DNA from 2 places in the Amycolatopsis mongoliensis genome. Region 1 is predicted to be linked to the other one. Evidence: riboswitches for the same ligand, from Rfam matches in the RefSeq annotation. Region 1 holds a riboswitch; the other holds the start of a gene.

Region 1 (5,013 bases):
CCAGCCGGCGACGCTCGTGAAGCCCTCGCCCTCGTCGAGCGCGTGCCGCAAGTCCACTTCGGAAAGACGAAGGACGCGCACGTCGGTGGTCTCGATGACCGCGACCCCGGTGCCGGACGAGTCGAGCACGAGTTCACGCTCCCCCACGAGGGGCAACGCTTCGCCGGACAGCTCGTATTCCCGGAGCAGCCCGGAGGTCGTCGTCTTCGAGCCGTCCAGGATCGCCGCGACCAGTTTGTCGCGCAGCGGGCCGGGGAACGCGAACTCGGCGTGCTTCACGCGTGCACCCGCGGCGGCGCCGGGCGCGGTGCGTCGTCCCCGCCGACCACGCGGGCGCCGGGGACCGGGCCGTGCGCCACCCGGACCGTGCGGCAGACCCCCGCGCCCGAAAGCTCCGCGGCGACCTCGACCGCCGATTGCGCGTCTTCACAGAGGAACGCGCAGGTCGGGCCGGATCCGGAGACCGTGCCGGCGAGCGCGCCCGCGTTGACGCCGGCCCGGAGCGTCCGGCGCAGCCCGGGCCGCAGCGAAACCGCCGCCGCCTGGAGGTCGTTGCCCAGCAGCAGCGCCAGCTGACGCGGGTCGCCCGAGGCCAGCGCCTCGACGACGGGGGTGTGCGCGCCGATCCGCGGCGGGTTGCCGTCGGCGCGCAGGCGGTCCAGCTCCTTGAACACCTTCGGCGTCGACAGCCCTTCGGAGTCGAAGGCCAGCACCCAGTGGAAGGTGTGCCGCGACAGCACCGGGACGAGCTGCTCGCCCCGCCCGGTGCCCAGCGCGGTGCCGCCGTAGAGCGCGAACGGGACGTCGCTGCCCAGTCCGGCGGCGATCTCGGCCAGCTCGTCGCGCGTGATGTCGAGGTTCCAGAGGCTCGACAGCCCGACCAGGGTCGCCGCCGCGTCGGCGCTGCCGCCCGCCATGCCACCCGCGACGGGGATGCCCTTGCGCAGCACCACCCGGACGTTCGGCTCACCGGTGCGGCCGACGTGCGCGGCCAGCGCTTCGACCGCGCGCCAGGCGAGGTTGGTGCCGTCGGCGGGCACCGAGCCTTCGCCCTCGCCGTAGATCTCCAGCCCCGGCTCCTCGGTGACCGCGACGGTCACCTCGTCGGTCAGCGACAGGGCCTGGAACACGGTCACCAGCTCGTGGTAACCGTCTTCGCGCAGGTCGTCGACCGCCAGGTGCAGGTTGACCTTGGCCGGGACCCGGACGGTGACTGGAGGCGGAACTACGGCGAGCACCCGACCAGCCTACGTGCCCGCGGAAACGCCCCAATGTGGCCTTGGTTGCGTTCAACGCAACCAAGGCGGCCTTCGGTGCGTTGAACGCACCCAAGGCCGCCCTGGGGCGCTGGGGTCAGGCGGCCGCGACGCCCTGTGGGCCGCGGGCGGTGTGCGTCACGTGGCCGCCGCGCTCGGCGACCCACGCCAGCGCCGCGTCGGCCCGCTCGCCGCGGACGCCGAGGCGGAACCGGCCGACCGGGGTGTCGCCGATCCGGGTCAGGCCGCCGCCGATGGTGGCGAACTCGACGTCGAAGCGGCCCGCGGCCTCGGGCAGCAGCGCACCGATCGACGCGAAGCCGACCAGCACGACGTCGACCGAGCGGTCGTAGCGCGACGACTGAGAACGGGAGGTCTCGATGGCCGGCAGCAGCGCCTGCGCGGTGCGGCTGGCCGGGTTCGAGATCAGGTCGAGGACGGTGCCGCGCTCGACGACCGTGCCGCCTTCGAGCACCGCGACGTCGTCGCAGACCCGGCGGACCACCCCGGCGTCCGGCGTCGTGACCACGACGGTGGTGCCCAGCTCGGAGCGGGCGCGGTCGAGCACGGTGAGCACCGCGCCGGCCTCCTCCGGGTTGATCCCGGCGGTCGGGTCGTCGGCCAGCAGCACCGCCGGCGCCGCCGCCAGCGCCTTCGCGACCGCCACGCGGCGGAGCTGGCCCTCGGTCAGCTCGCCGGGACGCTGCGTCGCGCGCTGCGTCAGGCCGACGAGGTCGAGCAGCGAGCCGACCCGGCTGCGGCGCTGCGGGCCGTCGACGCCGAGCTGCTCGAGCGGGGAGGCGATGTTGCCGGCGATCGTGCGCTCGGCGATCAGCTCCGGCTTCGTCGAGACGACGCCCAGCTGGCGGCGGATCTCGCGCAGGCGGCGGCCGTCGAGGGTGCCGGTGTTGAGGCCGTCGAGGCGGACGACGCCGCGGTCGGGCCGCTCCTGCAACGCGATGCAGCGGGCGAGGACGGACTTGCCCGACCCGGCGGGCCCGACCACGCCGAACAGCGAGCCGGCCTGGACCTCGACGCTGACGTCGTGCAGGGCGACGACCGAATTTCCGTTGGTGGCAAAGGTTTTGGACAGGTTTTCGACGGTGATCACGAAGGCTCCAGAAAACGGGGTGCGCGCAGCGCGCGACACCCGGCCGCAGTCGAAGTCCGTCCTTTATGGACGGTGCATGAAGAAGAGGTGGACCGGCTCGGGCAAGCTCAGCGGGAGCGCCGACATGCGGTCACGGAGCGGCGGCCTTCGTCGACTACGCGACGCCTGGTCAGGAGCAGGGGGCGAGCTACCCTCTTCATCGGAAACGGCCTCCATCGGTCCTGGCGGTAGCACCTGCCCCGTGGAGGGTGGTTGCTGCGACTTCGGCGAGCCAGGTCTCTCAGTCGCTCGGGATGGACGTACTGAGTAAAACCGATCCCGAGGAGCGAAAGCAAGCCTGTTGGCCCAGATCACACGACTGGAGGTGTCCGAATCGCGAGATCGCACGTCAAGAGGCGTATTTTCGCCGAACCTCGTCGACTTCTGTGACATCCGGGGCTTCGCCCCGGGCCGGGGGCCCCGCCACCCGGAACCCCCGGAAAGCTCCAGAGTGGACGTGCTAACGGGCGGCGGCCAGCCGGGCGAAGTCGTGCACGCCGAGCTGCTCACCCCGGGTCTTCGGGTCGATCCCGGCGGCCGTCAGCAGCTCGCCGGCCCGCTCGGCCGAGCCCGCCCAGCCCGCGAGCGCGGCGCGGAGCGTCTTCCTGCGTTGGGAGAAGGCGGCGTCGACGAGGCCGAAGAGCCGGTCGCGGTCGTCCGACGCCGGAGCGTCACCGCGTTCGAAGGCGACGAGCGCGGAGTCGACGTTCGGCACCGGCCAGAACACCGAGCGCGGCACGGCGGCGACCTTGCGCGCCGGGCCGTAGTAGGCGAGCTTCACGCTCGGCACGCCGTAGATCCGGCTGCCAGGGCCGGCCGCCATCCGGTCGGCGACCTCGGTCTGGACCATGACGAGACCGGACGTCAGGGACGGCACCTCGGCGAGCAGGTGCAGCACGACCGGCACGGCGACGTTGTAGGGCAGGTTGGCGACGAGCGCGGTCGGCTGGGCGGGCAGGTCGTCCTTGGCGATGCGCAGCGCGTCGGCCGCGACGACCTGGAGCTTGCCGGCGACCTCGGGCGCCCGGTCCGCGACGGTCTCGGGCAGCCGCTCGGCGAGCTTGGGATCGATCTCGACGGCGACGACGTGCGCGCCGGTGGCGAGCAGGCCGAGGGTGAGCGACCCGAGCCCGGGCCCGACCTCGAGGACGACGTCGTCCGGGCCGACGCCGGCGAGCTCGACGATCCGGCGGACGGTGTTGGGATCGTGCACGAAGTTCTGCCCGAGCTTCTTGGTCGGCCGCACGTCCAGCTCGGCCGCCAGCCCGCGGATCTCGGCAGGTCCCAACAGTTCAACCACCGGCCGAGCTTACCGATGGGGCATCTCGCGTGATTGAGCAGGCAGCACGCGTGACTGAAGGGGCATCACCCGTGATCCGGCGGGCATCGGCGTGGTGCCCCGGCAATCACACGTGATGCCCCTCCGGACACGCGTGATGCCCGTCGGCGCACGCGAAACGGCCCCCACCCGCGAAGGGTGAGGGCCGTTTCGGAAAAGCGTCAGGCCTTCTTGCCGCAGACCGGCCAGGCGCTGTAGCCGCCGCGGGCGTCGCGGACCTTCTCCGCGATCGCGATCTGCTGCTCGCGCGAAGCCTGGCTCGGGAGGCTCGCGTACTGGTCGCCGCCGTAGGCGTCCCACGTGCGCTTGTCGAACTGGAGGCCGCCGTAGTAGCCGTTGCCGGTGTTGGTGGCCCAGTTGCCGCCCGACTCGCACTGCGCGATGCGGTCCCACGCGGAGCCGTCGCCGATGTCCGGCGTCGGGGCCTTCTTCGTCCCGATGTGGATGATCTTCGGCTTCGGCTGGGTGATGACCTGCTCGGAGACGCTCTCGCGGGAGACCTCTTTGCCGTTCTTCTGCGTGACCTTGTAGGTCACCATCTTCTCGCCGGGCGTGCCGGGGTCCTCGACCGAGGTCTTGCCCTTTTCGAGGTCCGGGTCGTCGACCTTCTGCTCGGGCGGGTCGATGCTCTCCTTCTGGACGACCGTCGAGACGCCGGTGCGGCTGATGTGCACCTCGGCGCCGTCGGTCAGCTTGACGTCCAGGCCGCCTTCGGCGGCGTCCTCCGGGCCCAGGGTGAGCTTGTACTCGCCCAGGAACTCCTTGGTCGTGACCGCGGTGGTCGTGACCTTCTTCGGCTCGTTCGCGCCGTCGTAGAGCGTGATGTTCTTGAGGGTCTTGATCTCGACGGTGGCGCCCTGCAGGGGCAGCTCGCCGTCCTTCGGCATCGACATCCACGTGCCGGGCTTGTCCATGCCCGCCATGCCGAGCTGGCCGAGCGCGTCGCCGAGGTGCGTCGCGCGGACCCAGGAGGTGTGCTCCGCGCCGTCGACGATCAGCTTCAGCTGACGGCCGCGCTCGAGCTTGATGACCCCGCCGTCGCCGACCTCCGCCTGCGGGGACGGGGAGAGCGAGTCGTGCGCGCCGACGGACAGGCCCGCGTCCTCCAGCACCTCGCCGACGGTGTCGCCGAACGAGTGCACGGTGGTCTGCTGGCCGTCGACGTCGACGGTGATGCTCTTGTTCATCGCCAGCGCGGCCGCGCCGCCGCCGGCGACGCTGATCATGACGCTGAGGACGGCACCCTTGAGGAAGCGGCGCTTCCAGAT
Region 2 (5,013 bases), 4.0 Mb from region 1:
TGCATCCAGAGCACCAGATCGGGCGACGAGCCCGTCTCGCCCCGGCCGGAGACCTCCAGGGAGCCGTGGCCGAGGAAGAACACCGTGCCGCCGGGGAACTCACGCTCCACGGCCAGGCCGAGGGTGTCGCGGTAGAACGCCGTCGTCGCGTCGACGTCGCGCGGGCGGATCAGCAGCCGGCTCTTCAGGACTTCCATCCGACCATCCCTACCGGACGCGCTCAGGCGGCCGCAATCGCGGCGATCCCGGACAGGACGATCACCGACCCCGCGAGCCGCCGCACGGCGTCGCGCTCGCCCAGCACCAGCCAGGCGGCGAGGCCGCCGAGCACGATGCTCAGCTCCCGGGCGGGCGCGACCAGGCTGACCGGCGCCATCGTGAGGGCGAACAGCACGAGGATGTAGGCGATCGGCGAAAGCAGCCCGACGACCAGCACCTCGCGGCGTTGCTCACGCCAGATCCGCGTCACCTCGGCGCGGCCGGCCAGGGCACCGGGGGCGAGCAGCACGCTCTGCAGGACCGAGCCGAGGCCGAAGTAGACGACGGGTGGCACGCCCAGGCCGGTCACCGAGTGCGCGTCCCAGAGGGTGTAGCCGGCGATGACGGCACCGGTCAGGAGGCCGTAGCGGATGCCGGCCTTGACCGCATGCGGGTCACCCGTCTTGCGGCCCGTGCTGATCACCAGCACCCCGGCGATGACCAGGAAGGCGCCGAGCAGCCCGAGCCAGCCGGGGCGTTCGCCGAGCACGAGGACGGCGGCCAGCACCGACAGCAGCGGCCCGGTGCCCCGCGCGACGGGGTAGACGACGGAGAGGTCGCCGACGCGGTACCCGCGTTGCAGCACGATGCCGTAGGCGATGTGCAGCACCGACGTCACCACCGCGGCCACCAGCCAGCTCCACTGTGGACGCTGCGGCTCGACGACCAGCAGCACGACCGTCACCGGCAGGAGCACGACCGCGGAAGCCGTGTAATAGAGCCAGACGAACTGGGTGCCGCCGGAGGAGATCCGCTTCGCGGCCAGGTTCCACGCGGCGTGCACGACGGCGGCGACGAGGACGAAGGACAGGGCGGTGGCGTTCATGGGACCCTTCGGGTTTTCGCGCGCGCGAAAACCGGGTCCTCCAGGCTTTTGCCCCGTCAGATGAACGGCCGGCCGTCCGGGCCCGCCGACGGTGCCGCTCGGACCAGTCCCGCCGGTCCTGGTTGTGCGGTGCTGGGTGCGCGGACCGGCGACGGAACCCTAGGCACTACCGCCGCCCACCGTACTCCTGGTGATCGAGACGGCGCAGGTCCCGCCGGAGGCCGCCGCGAGCCCGGCTGTTAAGGTTGTCGCTCGTTGCCGTGCGGCATTCCGTCATGGAGGAAGCCCGCTCTCGCGAGCGGGGCCACTCGAGCGCGGCGGCGAATCTCACCGAGTGAAACAGGAGTTGCCCTATGGCCAACATCAAGTCGCAGATCAAGCGCATCACGACGAACGAGAAGGCGCGTCAGCGCAACCAGGCGATCCGGTCCTCGGTGAAGACCGCGATCCGCAAGGTCCGCGAAGCCGCCGAGGCCGGCGACAAGGCCAAGGCCGTCGAGCTGCAGCGCGACGCCGCCCAGAAGCTGGACAAGGCCGTCTCGAAGGGCGTTCTGCACGCCAACCAGGCCGCCAACAAGAAGTCGGCGCTGGCGAAGCGCGTCAACGCGCTCTGAGCTGGTTGATTTCTGGGAAAGCCCCGGCTTCGGCCGGGGCTTTCTTCATGCCCGGGTCAGCGGTCGCCCTTGGCGGCCGCCACCTGGAGGACCGCACGTTCCAATGCGTAGCCCGGGTCGGCCGCCACGCCCTTGACCTCGGCGTTCAGCCTCGCCACGACCCGCATCGCGGTCGCGAGGCCGTCCTGGTTCCAGCCCCGGGACTGGCCCTGGGCCTTGCGGATCTTCCACGGCGGCATGCCCAGCTCGCCGGCCAGCTGGTTCGGGTTGCCCCGGCCCGCACCCGAGACCCGGGCGATCGTGCGGACCGCGTCGGCCAGCGCGTCCGCGACCAGGACGTGCGGGACGCCCAGCTGCATCGCCCAGCGCAGCGACTCCAGCGCCGCCGAGCGGTCGCCGCTCACGGCCTTCTCCGCGACCGCGAACCCGGTGACGTCCGCGCGGCCGCGGTGGTAGCGGCGGACCGCTTCGGCGTCGACGGTCCCGCCGGCGTCCGCCACCAGCTGCGTCGCCGCAGACGAGAGTTCTCGCAGGTCGGAGCCCACGGCGTCGATCAGCGCGGCCACCCCCGCGGGGTCGATCTTGCCGCCCGCCCGGCGCACCTCGTGCCGCACGAACTGCTCGCGCTCGGCCGGCTTGGTCAGCTTCGGGCACTCGGTGACCTCGGCGCCCGCCTTCTTCAACACCGCCGGGAGCGTCTTGCCCGCCTTGCTGCGGCCGCCGCCGGTGTGCACGACGACCAGCACGATGCCGTCCGCCGGGTCCTTCAGGTAGGAAGCCACGGCGTCGGCCAGTTCCTGCGAGATGTCCTGCGCCGACTCCAGGACGATCACGCGGCCTTCGCTGAACAGCGACGGGCTGACGAGTTCGGCCAGCTCGGGGGCTGTGAGATCCGACACCCGGACCCGGGTCAGCTCGGCCGTGGCGTCGATCGCCCGGGCCGCGGCGAGCGCCTCGCGGACGGCGCGCTCGATCAGCAGTTCTTCCTCGCCCAGGACCAGGAGCAGCGGGGCCGGGGCGGTGGCTTGCGCGGTCACGGAAGGATCCTCTCACTTGCGGTGTCGTGCGCCCGCTCCGGTGATGTCGAGCGGCCGGCGTGGCACGGCGTGAGCGCCATGTCGTACGGTGTAGCCGAGGCAGCCGCCCCGGATCATCCGGCGAGCGCGCGCCGACAATCGAATACCGCTCATCCAGAGGGGCAGAGGGAACGGCCCGACGAAGCCCCGGCAACCGGCGTACAGCCCGTCATCCCGCGATCGCGGGGTAGCTGACGACCACGGTGCCAATTCCGGCCCGCTTCGGCGGGGCAGATGAGGAAAGGAACCTCGCGATGACCGCCACCCTCGGAACGACCTCCACCACGAAGACCCCGGATCTCGGTCCGGCCGTCGAACTGGTGTCGAAGGAAGAGGGACACCGGCAGCCGCTCGCCCCCGAGTTCGTCTCCGCCGAGGACTTCTCGCCGCTCGAAGTCGCCTACGACTTCGGCCGCGTCCGCCGCGAAGACATCGAGGCCGGCCCCAAGAACATCTGGCGCTACAAGAAGCTCCTCCCGGTTCCGTCCAATGTCGAGGAGATCCCGAACACCGAGCCCGGCGCCACCCGGCTGATCCGCGCCGACCGCCTCGCCAAGGAGCTCGGCCTCAAGCGCGTGTGGGTCAAGGACGACACCGGCAACCCGACGCACTCGTTCAAGGACCGCGTCGTCGCCGTCGCGCTGGCCGCGGCCCGCGAGTTCGGGTTCGAGGTGCTCGCGTGTCCGTCGACCGGCAACCTGGCCAACGCGACGGCCGCCGCCGCGGCCCGCGCGGGCTGGCGGTCGGTCGTGCTGATCCCGAAGACCCTCGAGCGCGCCAAGATCCTCACCACCGCGGTCTACGACGGCGACCTGATCGCCGTCGACGGCAACTACGACGACGTCAACCGCCTCGCCACCGAGCTCGCCGGTGAGCACCCGAAGTGGGCGTTCGTGAACGTGAACGTCCGGCCGTACTACTCCGAAGGCTCGAAGACGCTGGCCTTCGAGGTCGCCGAGCAGCTCGGCTGGCGCATCCCGCCGCAGGTCGTCGTGCCGATCGCCTCCGGTTCGCAGCTGACCAAGGTGGACAAGGGTTTCCGCGAGCTGGGCCAGCTCGGTCTCGTGGACGCCAGCCCGTACAAGGTGTTCGGCGCTCAGGCCACCGGCTGCTCGCCGGTGTCGGCCGCGTTCCGCGCCGGCCAGGACGTGGTCCAGCCGGTCAAGCCGGACACGATCGCCCGCTCGCTGGCGATCGGCAACCCGGCCGACGGCCCGTACGTGCTCGACATCGTCAACCGCACCGGCGGCGCGATCGAGGACGTCAGCGACGAAGAGGTCGTCGAAGGCATCCGGTTGCTCGCCCGCACCGAGGGCATCTTCACCGAGACCGCGGGCGGGGTCACCGTCGCGACGGCGAAGAAGCTGGTCGAGACGGGCAAACTGGACCCGGACGCCGAGACGGTGCTCCTGATCACCGGTGACGGCCTCAAGACCCTCGACGCGATCGAGAACCACGTCGGCCCGAAGGCGACCGTGCCGCCGTCCGCCAAGGCCGTGAACGAGGCGCTCGGCTACTGACCTCCACCGCCGGGGCGGGCTCTGCCGCCCGCCCCGGCCTTCAGCGCTTCGGCGGGCCACGCGGCTCGCCCCGGCGCGCTACCGTCGGGCCTGCCGGGTCGCCGACCACCGCGGTGTCGCCGTCCAGGTCGGTTCGGGTGACCAGGGCACCCAGCGCCGCCAGAGTGTCCATTGTGGACTTACTGGGGTGCCCGTAGGTGTTTCCCGCGCCGACGCTGACCAACGCCACCCTCGGCGCCACTGCCGCGAGGAACGACGGCAGCGAGTAGCGCGAGCCGTGATGGGGCACTTTCAGCACCTCCGCCTTCAGATTTCCGATGTCCGCCAAGAGATCCGCCTGTGCCGCCAGCTCGACGTCGCCGGTCAGGAGCACCCGGCCGGCCGGCGTCTGCGCTCGCAGGACCACCGAACTGTTGTTGATCGTCGTGCCGTCCTGCTGCCCGGCCGAGCGAGCCGGTACGTAGCGCGGGCCGAGCACGTCGAGCGACAGCCCGGCCCACGCCAGCCGCTCCCCCGGATTCAGCTCCACCAGCGGCACCCCCTGCTGCCTTGCCTCCTCCGCGACCTGGCGCCACGCCCACTCCGGCGCCCGCCCCGGGCCGACGGCGATCCCGCCGACCGCCCGGCCGTCGAAGACCGACGCCAGCCCGCCGATGTGGTCGGCGTGCAGGTGGCTCAGCACCAGCAGCGGGATCCGGTCGACCGCCAGCCGGTGCAGG

The links. Region 1 has a riboswitch for S-adenosylmethionine ahead of QRX60_RS18220 (methionine ABC transporter ATP-binding protein). Riboswitches for the same ligand answer to the same signal wherever they lie in the genome.
Region 2: another riboswitch for S-adenosylmethionine. It lies ahead of thrC (threonine synthase); the one in region 1 lies ahead of QRX60_RS18220 (methionine ABC transporter ATP-binding protein).

What each region holds. Positions count from the first base shown of each region.
Region 1 covers NZ_CP127295.1:3,718,138-3,723,150, reverse strand. Annotated here, with positions in the region: gene QRX60_RS18230 (ASCH domain-containing protein) at 1-279, opposite strand, end outside; gene QRX60_RS18225 (4-(cytidine 5'-diphospho)-2-C-methyl-D-erythritol kinase) at 276-1,238, opposite strand; gene QRX60_RS18220 (methionine ABC transporter ATP-binding protein) at 1,354-2,367, opposite strand; SAM riboswitch class I at 2,577-2,667, opposite strand; gene rsmA (16S rRNA (adenine(1518)-N(6)/adenine(1519)-N(6))-dimethyltransferase RsmA) at 2,867-3,706, opposite strand; gene QRX60_RS18210 (resuscitation-promoting factor) at 3,907-5,013, opposite strand, start outside.
Region 2 covers NZ_CP127295.1:10,520,042-10,525,054, forward strand. Annotated here, with positions in the region: gene QRX60_RS50100 (VOC family protein) at 1-197, opposite strand, end outside; gene QRX60_RS50105 (DMT family transporter) at 221-1,084, opposite strand; gene rpsT (30S ribosomal protein S20) at 1,438-1,698, shown strand; gene holA (DNA polymerase III subunit delta) at 1,755-2,735, opposite strand; SAM riboswitch class I at 2,882-3,015, shown strand; gene thrC (threonine synthase) at 3,029-4,294, shown strand; gene QRX60_RS50125 (ComEC/Rec2 family competence protein) at 4,335-5,013, opposite strand, start outside.